DNA from 2 places in the Streptomyces sp. SID5643 genome. Region 1 is predicted to be linked to the other one. Evidence: riboswitches for the same ligand, from Rfam matches in the RefSeq annotation. Region 1 holds a riboswitch; the other holds the start of a gene.
The links. Region 1 has a riboswitch for S-adenosylmethionine ahead of GTY56_RS18840 (aminotransferase class V-fold PLP-dependent enzyme). Riboswitches for the same ligand answer to the same signal wherever they lie in the genome.

Region 1 (5,596 bases):
TCGATCCACATCCTGCTGCTGCCGGGCATCATGCTCGGGCTCGTGGTCGGCCACCTGATCCTGGTCTTCTACCACAAGCACACCCAGTTCGCGGGTCCCGGCCGGACCAACAAGAACGTCGTCGGCATGCCGCTGCTGCCGGTCTACATGGCCAAGGCCGGAGGCTTCTTCTTCCTGGTCTTCGGTGTCATCTCGGCCCTCGCCGCGATCGCGACGATCAACCCGATCTGGGTCCTCGGCCCGTACCGGCCCGACCAGGTGTCGACCGGTGCCCAGCCCGACTGGTACATGGGCTTCGCCGAAGGCCTGATCCGCGCGATGCCGGGCTGGGAGATCGACTTCTGGGGCCACACCCTGGTCCTGGGCGTGTTCATCCCGCTGGTGCTCTTCGGTGTGTTCCTCGCGATCATCGCCCTCTACCCGTTCATCGAGTCGTGGGTCACCGGGGACAAGCGCGAGCACCACATCCTCGACCGGCCGCGCAACGCCCCGACCCGCACCGGTGTCGGTGTCGCGTGGGTCACCGGCTACATCATCATGCTGATCGGCGGTGGCAACGACATCGTCGCCACGCACTTCCACCTGTCGATCAACGCGGTGACGTGGTTCGTCCGGATCGGGTTCTTCCTCGGACCGGTCCTCGCCTTCATCGTCACCAAGCGCATCTGCCTCGGCCTGCAGCGCCGGGACAAGGAGAAGGTGCTGCACGGCCGCGAGACCGGCATCATCAAGCGCCTGCCGCACGGTGAGTTCATCGAGGTGCACGAGCCGCTCAGCCAGGAGCAGATGTACACGCTCACGGCGCACGAGCAGTACCAGCCGGCCGAGATCGGCCCGACGGTCGACGAGAACGGCGTCGAGCGCAAGGTGAAGGGTTCCGAGAAGCTGCGCGCCAAGCTCAGCGACGCCTACTTCGGCGAGGGTGCCCAGATCCCGAAGCCCACCGCCGAGGAACACCGGGAGATCACGAGCGGCCACGGCCACCACTGATCACTGCTTCGCCACGCCACAGAAGGGCCCCGTCCGAACGCCGGACGGGGCCCTTCTGCGGCCCCCGGGCTGGATAGGGTGGACCTCGTTGAGACTCTCGTCCCGTAGTGCGGGACGCCTGACCCTGGAGCGGCTTATGAGCGCTGTGACCCCCGCTGGAGGCGACACCGCGGCGGGCCGCTCCTGGCCCCGGCTGCTGAACGGCCTGCTGGACGGCAGGCACCTGAGCGCGGACGACACCGCCTGGGCGATGGACCGGATCATGAGCGGCGAGGCGACCGATGCGCAGATCGCCGGGTTCGTCGTGGCGCTGCGCGCCAAGGGCGAGACCGTCGAGGAGATCAACGGCCTGGTCCGCACGATGTACGCGCACGCCAACGTGATCGAGGTGCCCGGGGCGACGGTCGACATCGTCGGCACCGGCGGTGACGGCGCGAAGACGGTCAACATCTCCACGATGTCCTCGATCGTCGTCGCCGGCACCGGCGCGAAGGTCGTCAAGCACGGCAACCGGGCCGCGTCCTCGGCCTCCGGCGCCTCCGACGTGCTGGAGAAGCTCGGGGTCAATCTGGAGCTGCCGCTGAACCGCGTCGCGGAGGTCGCCGACGAGGCCGGGATCACCTTCTGCTTCGCGGTGAAGTTCCACCCGGCGTTGCGGCACGCGGGTGCCGCCCGCGGCCAGTTGGGCATCCGCACGGTGTTCAACGCCCTCGGCCCCCTCACCAACCCGGCCCGGGTCCGTGCCCAGGCGGTCGGTGTGGCGGACCCGCGCATGGCGCCGATCGTCGCGGGGGTCTTCGCCGAGCGCGGCAACTCGTCCCTGGTCTTCCGGGGCGACGACGGCCTCGACGAGCTCACGACCACGGCCACGTCCCGGGTGTGGACCGTCCGGGACGGCAAGGTCACCGAGGAGGCCTTCGACCCGCGTGACGTGGGCCTCGAACTCGTCCCGGTGGAGGCGCTGCGCGGCGCCGACGCCTCCTACAACGCCGAGGTCGCCCGCCGCCTGCTGGACGGCGAGACCGGCCCGGTCCGCGAGGCGGTCCTGCTGAACTCGGCGGCGGCACTGGTGGCCCTGGAGCCCACCGGCGCGCCGCTGGCCGAGCAGATCCGCGCCGGGATGGCGAAGGCGGCCGAGTCGATCGACTCGGGGGCGGCCAAGCGCACGCTGGAGCGCTGGGTGGCCGCCAGCAACCGGTAGGCGACCACGGTCGGCGTCCCGCGATCCGGACTCGGGTTGCGGGACGCCGATCTCTTCGCGTACGTTCCTGATCAGGTCATGAGTGACAGTCATGAGGCCCCGGCCGACTGTCCGGCAACCCTCCGTCCGTGGCGGGGTGCCCCGGGTGAGGACCGGGTCGTAGGCAGCGAGGTCTACGGCAAGCGCGTGACGAGGAGTCTTCCGTGAACCGGCGAATGCGATAGGGCCGCAGAGCCCCGCCTCCGCATCCCCCTTTTCCTTTCCCCCGCTTGAGCCGTACGCGCTCGCGGGCGGATGTCACCTGCCTTCACGGGAGTTCCGCCATGTCCGTCTCCACCCTTGCCTCCGTCCCGTCCGTTTGTGCCCCGCTGCCCGTTCTGGGGCGGGATGTCACCGTGCCGCTCGTGACCGGGGGCGAGGTCGCCTACGCCGCCCTCGACTACGCCGCCAGCGCCCCGGCCCTCCAGCGGGTCTGGGACGACGTCGCCGCCTACGCGCCCTACTACGGCAGCGTCCACCGCGGTGCCGGATACCTCTCCCAGCTCTCCACCGACCTGTTCGAGAACGCCCGCCGGACCGTCGCCGAGTTCCTCGGCTGCCGTGAGGACGACCAGGTCGTGTTCACCCGGTCGACCACCGACTCCCTCAACCTCCTCGCCGCCGCCCTCCCCGCCGACTGCCAGGTGTTCGTCTTCGAGACCGAGCACCACGCCTCCCTGCTGCCCTGGCGCAACGCCCACGTCACCTGCCTCGACGCCCCGCGCAGCCCCCGCGAGGCCGTCGAGACCCTGGAGCGCGCCCTCGCCGGCCGCGACCCCTACGGGCCGGCCCTGGTGTGTGTCACCGGCGCCTCGAACGTCACCGGCGAGCTGTGGCCCGTACGGGAGCTCGCGGCGGCCGCGCACGCCCACGGCGCGCGGATCGTCCTGGACGCCGCCCAGCTGGCCCCGCACCACCCGGTGTCCGTCGCGGACCTCGACGTCGACTGGGTCGCCTTCTCCGGGCACAAGCTGTACGCGCCCTTCGGCTCGGGCGTCCTGGCCGGGCGGTCCGACTGGCTGCGCGCGGCCGAGCCGTACCTGGCGGGCGGCGGCGCCAGCCGCAAGGTCAGCCGGCGCCAGGACGGGGGAGTGGACGTGGAGTGGCACGACAGCGCCGCCCGCCACGAGGCCGGGTCGCCCAACGTCATCGGCGCCTACGCCGTCGCCTCGGCCTGCAAGGCGCTGACCGAGGCCGGTTTCGACACCCTCGTCGCCCGTGAGCAGCACCTGGTCCGCGTCGTGCGGGAAGGACTCGCCGACGTCCCGCAGGTGCGGTTCCTCTCCCTCTTCGGGGACGACGCGCCGCGCGTCGGCGTGCTCTCCTTCGTCGTCGAGGGCTGGAACAGCTCGCACTTCGCCGCCGCCCTGTCCGCCGAGTACGGCATCGGCGTACGGGACGGGCTGTTCTGCGCCCACCCGCTGGTGCGCACGCTGCTCGGCAGCGCCCCGCAGGCGCAGGGTGAGTGCGGCTCACCGGAGGCCGCGCCCGGGGAGAAGTCGCTCAACGCCATCCGGGTCAGCTTCGGCGCGGGCACGCCGGACGAGCACGTCGAGCGGTTCGTACGGGCGGTGCGGGAACTCGTGACGGACGGGGCGAAGTGGAACTACCGCACCGAGGACGGGCGCTGCGTGCCGGACACCTCCGCCTGAACCGGCAGCCGGGTGCCCAGGACGATCATCCGCAGGGCGCGTTCGGTGGCGTCCGTGAGGAGTTCGCTCGCGCGCAGCAGTGCCTCGGCCAGCTCCATCGGGGCGGGGAGGATGCCGTGACAGGCGTCCACGCCCGGTACGTCGCCCGCACCTTCGCCGAGCGTGCCGGCCAGGGCCAGGACGGGCCGGCCGTGGAGCTTGGCGCGGCGGGCCACCTCGGCGGGTACCTTGCCGCGCGGCGTCTGGTGGTCCAGGGCGCCCTCGGCGGTGACGACCAGGTCGGCACGGGCCAGCCGGGCGTCCAGGTCGAGGTGGTCCAGCAGCACGTCGAAGCGGGGGAGCAGCCGGGCGCCCAGGGCGGCCAGACCCGCCCCCAGGCCGCCGGAGGCGCCCGTGCCGGGTCCGGAGCGCAGGTCGCTGTCCGGTACGGCGGCATCGCGGGTGAGGACGAACGCCCAGTTCTCCAGGGCCGCCGACAGCTCCTCCACCTGTGCGGGCGTCGCGCCCTTCTGCGGGCCGAAGACCCGGGCCACGCCCCGCTCGCCGCAGAGCACGTTGTACGGGTTGCAGGCGACGAGCAGCTCCACCTCCGTGAGCCGGGGGTCCAGGCCGGTGGGGTCGATGCGGTGCAGGCGCGTCAGTTCCCGGCCACCGTGGGGGAGTTCGCGCCCCTCGGTGTCCAGCAGGCGCGCCCCGAGCGCTTGGAGGGCGCCCGCGCCGCCGTCCGAGGTGCCCGAGTCGCCGCAGCCGACGAGGATCCGCCGGACGCCCGTGTCCAGGGCGGCGCGGATCAGCTCGCCGACGCCGTACGTGGTCGTGGCGCCCGGGTCGCGCAGGCCGCGCGGGACGAGCGAGAGGCCCGCGACCGCCGCCATCTCCACGACCGCGGTGTCCCCGCCGCCGAGGAGGGCGAAGTGCGCGGCGATGGTCTCCCCGACCGGGCCGGTCGCCGCGGTGGTGACGATCCGGCCCCCGGTCGCGGCGGCCAGGGCGAGAGCCGTGCCCTCGCCGCCGTCCACCAGGGGCACGAGGTCGAGGTCGGCGCCGGGCAGGACCCGGCGTACGCCGGCCGCGATGGCGTCGGCGGCGGCCTCGGCGGACAGGGACTCCTTGAAGCCGCTGGGGGCTACGACGACACGGTTCAGCACGGAAGGCTCCTCAACGGGTGACGGACACGCCGAGCAGCGGCCACACCGCGACGGCGAAGAACAGGACGAGCGCGGCGGTCAGCGGCGCCAGGACGGCGGACAGCCGCAGCAGGTCGCGCGGTGTGTAGGTCGGGGTGCCGGGGAGCTGCGCGAAGAGCGTGACCGGCTTGGCCGAGGCGGGCAGGGTGTGGCAGAAGCCCGCGGCGGCGGTCGAGGCGAGGGCGGCGGCGACCGGGTTGACCCCGACGCCGACGGAGGCGGCCACGACCAGCGGCACCAGCACCGACGAGCGGGCCGAGCGGGACTGAAGGACCAGGTGGGCCGCGGTGCTGACGGTGATCACGATCGCCAGGAACACCAGCGGGGACGCGCCGGCCGGGAGCCCGGAGACCAGCCACTTCGCCGCTCCCGAGTCGGCGAGCGCGACCCCCATCGCCATCGTCGCGGCCATGAACAGCAGCAGCGACCAGGGGACGGTCTTCAGCGCGTCCTTCAGGCGCACGGTGCCCAGGGCGGGCGAGGCGGCGACGACCGCGCCGATCAGCGCGACCAGGGCGGGCGGCACG
Region 2 (5,596 bases), on a different contig from region 1:
TCGACCCGCTGGCCCTCTTCAAGGGTGCGGTAGCCGTCCATCTGAATCGCGCTGTAGTGGACGAAAACATCCGCACCACCGTCGACCGCGATGAAGCCGTACCCCTTCTCCGCGTTGAACCACTTGACGGTGCCCTGAGCCATGCCTAACTCCCCTATTACTGGCCCTTGCACAGATCCACACTTCGCGGACCCGGGTCAGACCTCACCCCCCACGGTTGGGGGCGTGCGCCGGAACGCGTCGACCGCGGCTGAATGTATCTGTCCAACTGCCGTCTGCAACAGGTCAATCGGACGAGAATTCCGGACGAGCAGGGTCCGGAATGTGGGGAGAATTCGCCCGAATTCAGGGCAAGTCGGGCTCCATAAAAGGAACAAAAGCCGCGAAAGACGCGCACACTTTGGCTACATCTTGTCGGACTCGCGGCAGGAATTCAGGGTTCCGATCAGGGGATCGGTATCGCGTTCCCCAACTGTACCCCGCTCAACCACACAGAATTGCCCCCTCCGCTTCTCTCACGGAGGGGGCAATTCGATGAACTCTCGGTAATCGTCGTTACCGAAGGTAACAATCGGGCCGGTCGACCGGTTCAGCCGCCGGCGACGGCGGGAATGATCGACACACCGGCACCGTCCGGCGTGGCCGTCTCCAGACCCTGCTCGAACCGCACGTCGTCGTCGTTGACGTACACGTTGACGAACCGGCGCAGCTTGCCCTGGTCGTCGAGGACCCGGGCGGCGATCCCGGTGTGGTTCTTCTCCAGGTCGGCGATGACCTCACCGAGGTTCGCGCCCTCGGCGGCGACCTCGGCCTGCCCGCCCGTGTAGGTGCGCAGGATGGTGGGGATGCGAACGGTGACGCTCATGACTTTCGAACCTCCGGTTGGATAACCGCCCTCAGGGGCACGGGGTACTGCGCGACCAGCCCCACGGCCCGCAGCGAACAACGACGCTCAGACGAGCCCGGCCTCACGGAACGACTCGAGGCTGGGGCGAATGGTCGCCGTCAGACCCGTGCCCGCCACCGCGTCCAGCGTCTTGAGTCCATCGCCGGTGTTGAGCACGACCGTGGTCTTGGTGGGGTCGAGCACCCCGTTCTCGATCAACTTGCGCGTCACACCCACCGTCACACCACCGGCGGTCTCCGCGAAGATCCCCTCGGTCCGGGCCAGGATCTTGATCGCCTCGACGACCTGCTCGTCGTTCACGTCCTCCACCGCGCCGCCGGTCCGCCGCGCGATGTCCAGCACGTAGGGCCCGTCCGCCGGGTTGCCGATGGCGAGCGACTTGGCGATGGTGTTCGGCTTCTGCGGGCGGACGACGTCGTGCCCGGCCTTGTAAGCGACGGACACCGGCGAGCAGCCCTCGGCCTGCGCGCCGAAGATCTTGTACGGCTTGTCCTCGACCAGCCCGAGCTTGATCAGTTCCTGGAGACCCTTGTCGATCTTCGTGAGCTGCGAGCCGGAGGCGATCGGCACGACCAGCTGGTCCGGCAGCTGCCAGCCGAGCTGCTCGCAGATCTCGTACGCGAGGGTCTTGGAGCCCTCCGCGTAGTACGGCCGGAGGTTGACGTTGACGAAGCCCCAGCCCTCTCCGGCCGGGTCGCCGATCAGCTCGGAGCAGAAGCGGTTCACGTCGTCGTAGTTGCCCTCGATGCCGACGAGCTCGCCGCCGTAGACCGCGGCCATGACGACCTTGCCCTGCTCCAGGTCGTGCGGGATGAACACGCAGGAGCGGAAGCCGGCACGGGCCGCCGCGGCACCCACCGCACCGGCGAGGTTGCCGGTGGAGGAGCAGGAGAGCGTGGTGAAGCCGAAGGCGCGGGCGGCCTCCAGGGCCTGGGCGACGACGCGGTCCTTGAAGGAGTGCGTCGGGTTGCCGGAGTCGTCCTTGACGAACAGCTTGCCCGCGTCGACGCCCAGCTCGCGCGCGAGGTTGTCGGCCTTGACGAGCTTGGTCCAGCCGGGGTTGATGTTCGGCTTGTCCGCGACGTCGGCCGGGACCGGCAGCAGCGGGGCGTAGCGCCAGATGTTCGCGGGGCCCGCTTCGATCCGCTTGCGGAGCTCCTCGGTGTCGTAGGCCGAGAAGTCGTAGGCGATCTCCAGCGGGCCGAAACACTCCTCGCACGCGAAGACCGGTCCGAGGGGTACGCGGTGACCGCACTCGCGGCAGCTCAGGGCAGCGGCGGGACCGAGGTCTACGGTGGAGTCAGTGGTGCTTGCAACAGTCTGCACAGCCATGTGAGGCGAGGCCCTTTCTCCTCATCTTCCTCACGACGCATCTCGCCGTGAGACGGATTTGGCACCTTCCCGAGCCGGGAGCCTCGCGCAGCTGGTCGACAGTGACCTACGAGTACCGACTGGAGGGTTGCCGGGGCTTCATCGGGCCGTTTCCCTCTGCCCCTCTGGATGAGCTGTATGTGGTTGTAGGCGGCGGGTGACCCCGGACATGCGATGGTCATCCGCCTTGTTCAAGACTGTAACCGACGACCGGGACAGTTGAGATAGTCGTCCGAACCGCGAGATGACTGTCCCGGTCAGCCGCTACCGCGGCGGGCAGTCCGTCCCGCCTGGAGAACGCAGAGGAGCCGTCACGGTGCTGGAAGAAGTCGAGCGCTGGCTGAGCACCCGTTCCTGGTCCGCGGCCGATCGCCCGCTCCACCGGATCCTGGCCGCCAAGCAGCGCACGGGCCAGACGGTCAGCGTCGTACTGCCCGCCCTCAACGAGGAGGCGACGGTCGGTGACATCGTCGCCGTCATCCGCCACGACCTGATGCGGCAGGTCCCGCTCGTCGACGAGCTGGTCGTCGTCGACTCCGGCTCGACCGACCGTACGGCCGAGGTGGCCGCCGCCGCGGGCGCGCGGGTGGTGCACCGGGACGTCATACTCCCGCGCCTGCCCGCCGTGCCCGGCAAGGGCGAGGTGCTGTGGCGCTCGCTGCTGGTCACCCGCGGCGACATCGTCTGTTTCATCGACGCGGACCTCAGGGACTTCTCGTCCGACTTCGTCTCCGGGATCGTGGGCCCGCTGCTCACGGACCCGGACGTGGACCTGGTGAAGGCCATGTACGACCGGCCGCTGTCCGGGGCCGCCGGGCAGGGCGGCCGGGTCACCGAGCTGATGGCGCGACCGCTGCTCAACATGCACTGGCCGCAGCTGGCCGGCTTCGTGCAGCCGCTCGGCGGCGAGTACGCGGCCCGCCGCTCGCTGCTGGAGCAGCTGCCGTTCCCCGTCGGGTACGGCGTGGAGCTGGGGATGCTGGTCGACGCTCTGCACCTGGCGGGCCTGGACGCCCTCGCCCAGGTGGACGTCGGGGTGCGCAAGCACCGGCACCAGGACGGGCAGGCGCTGGGCCGGATGGCCGCCGCGATCTACCGCACGGCCCAGCTGCGGCTGGCCCGCGGGCATCTGATCCGGCCGTCCCTGACCCAGTTCGAGCGGGGACAGGACGGATTCGAGCCGCGCACGTACTCCGTGGACACCGAGGAGCGTCCGCCGATGGTGGACATCGCCGAGTACCAGGCGCGGAAAGCGGCCTGACCGGGGCCGTTTTCGGCCGGGCACGGCAGATCCGTACGTTTGAGCGTTTGAGGGCCGGGCTAGGTTGAGGCTTATGGCTTCAACGTACGGTGCTGCGCAGGTGCTGGTGGCCTCCAACCGGGGTCCGGTCTCCTACACGGTGGGTGAGGACGGTTCGCTGGACGCCAAACGAGGCGGCGGCGGGCTGGTCTCCGGCCTCTCCGCGATCGGCTCGGACGCGGACGCGCTGTGGGTGTGCTCGGCGCTGTCCGACGGCGACCGGGAAGCGGTGCGGCGCGGGGTCGGCGAGGACGGCGTGCGGATGCTGGACATCCCGGCCGACGTGCACGCCGACGCGTACAACGGCATCGCCAACTCGGTCCTGTGGTTCGTGCACCACATGCTCTACCAGACGCCCCTGGAGCCGGTCTTCGACGCGTACTTCCGGCGGCAGTGGGCGTCCTACGAGGCGTACAACCGGGCGTTCGCCGAGGCGCTGGCCGAGGAGGCGGCGCAGGGCGCGGCGGTGGTGGTGCAGGACTACCACCTGACGCTGGTGCCGGGCATGCTCCGCGAGCTGCGGCCCGACCTGCGCATCGGCCACTTCTCGCACACGCCGTGGGCGCCGCCCGAGTACTTCCGGATGCTGCCGGACGACGTGGCCGGGCAGGTGCTGCGCGGCATGCTCGGCGCGGACCGGCTGGGCTTCCTCACCGAGCGCTGGGCGGAGGCGTTCACCGCGTGCGCCGAGCGGTTCGCGGGCGGGCTGGGCGGCACCCGGGTCGGGGTGCACGGCCTCGGCGCCGACGCCGACTTCCTGCGCAAGCGGGCGCACGAACCGGACGTCGAGGAGCGGATGACCGCGCTGCGGCGGGAGATCGGCGAGGGTCGCCGCACCATCGTGCGGGTCGACCGCACCGAGCTGTCGAAGAACATCGTGCGCGGCCTGCTGGCCTACCGCCGGCTGCTGGAGACCCACGCCGAGTGGCGCGAGCGGGTGGTGCACGTCGCCTTCGCGTACCCCTCGCGGCAGGACCTCGCGGTGTACCGGGACTACACGGCCGAGGTGCAGCGGGTCGCCGACGAGATCAACGCCGCGTTCGGCACGCCGGGCTGGACGCCGGTCGTGCTGCACGTCAAGGACGACTTCGCCCGCTCGCTGGCCGCGTACCGGCTGGCCGACGTGGCGCTCGTCAACCCCATCCGGGACGGCATGAACCTCGTCGCCAAGGAGGTCCCGGTCCTCTCCGACGCGGGCTGTGCGCTGGTGCTGTCGCGGGAGGCCGGGGCGCACGAGGAGCTGGGCGAGGACGCGATCACGGTGAACCCCTACGACGTGACGGGCACGGCCGAGGCCCTGCACGAGGCGCTGTCGATGCGCCCGGAGGAACGCGCCGAGCGCGGCAAGCGCCTGGCAGCGGCGGCGACGGCACTGCCGCCGGCGCAGTGGTTCGTGGACCAGCTCGACGCGTTGAGGGGCTGAACGGCGATGACCGCGAACGCGTTGCCCGCGCCTGTCACGAAGGCCGGGCAGGACGGGCTCGCCGCGCTGCTCGCCGACCCCGGCAAGGCGCTGGTCGCCCTGGACTTCGACGGGACGCTCGCGCCGATCGTCGCCGACCCGGAGCTGGCCCGGGCCCATCCGGAGGCGCTGGGCGCGCTGGTGGCGCTCGCCCCGAAGGTCGCCGCCATCGCGGTGGTCACCGGCCGGCCGGCCGAGGTCGCCGTGCGCAACGGCGGCTTCGCGGACGTGCCCGGTCTTGAGCACCTGGTCGTCCTCGGGCACTACGGCGCCGAGCGGTGGGACGCCCGCAGCGGCGAGGTCACCGCCCCCGACCCGCATCCCGGCGTCGACGCCGTCCGCGCCGAACTGCCCGGGCTGCTCGACGGGAGCGGGACCTGGGTCGAGGACAAGGGCCGGGCGGTGGCCGTGCACACCCGCCGGGCCGCCGACCCGCAGGCCGCCTTCGAGGCCCTGCGCGAACCGCTCACCGGCCTGGCGGCCCGGCACGGCCTGATCGTCGAGCCCGGCCGCATGGTCCTCGAACTGCGCCCACCCGGCATGGACAAGGGCGTCG

Region 2: it holds a riboswitch for S-adenosylmethionine, as region 1 does, so the genes downstream of both, thrC (threonine synthase) here and GTY56_RS18840 (aminotransferase class V-fold PLP-dependent enzyme) in region 1, are expected to answer to the same signal.

Annotation. Positions count from the first base shown of each region.
Region 1 covers NZ_WWIC01000158.1:451-6,046, forward strand. The annotation lists partial or broken gene qcrB (cytochrome bc1 complex cytochrome b subunit) at 1-990, shown strand, start outside; gene trpD (anthranilate phosphoribosyltransferase) at 1,127-2,191, shown strand; SAM riboswitch class IV at 2,266-2,382, shown strand; gene GTY56_RS18840 (aminotransferase class V-fold PLP-dependent enzyme) at 2,515-3,882, shown strand; gene GTY56_RS18845 (glycerate kinase) at 3,837-5,030, opposite strand; gene GTY56_RS18850 (SLC13 family permease) at 5,041-5,596, opposite strand, start outside.
Region 2 covers NZ_WWIC01000165.1:63,542-69,137, forward strand. The annotation lists gene GTY56_RS19710 (cold-shock protein) at 1-143, opposite strand, end outside; gene GTY56_RS19715 (MoaD/ThiS family protein) at 590-865, opposite strand; gene thrC (threonine synthase) at 953-2,239, opposite strand; SAM riboswitch class I at 2,258-2,414, opposite strand; gene GTY56_RS19725 (glucosyl-3-phosphoglycerate synthase) at 2,595-3,539, shown strand; gene GTY56_RS19730 (alpha,alpha-trehalose-phosphate synthase (UDP-forming)) at 3,613-5,001, shown strand; gene otsB (trehalose-phosphatase) at 5,008-5,596, shown strand, end outside.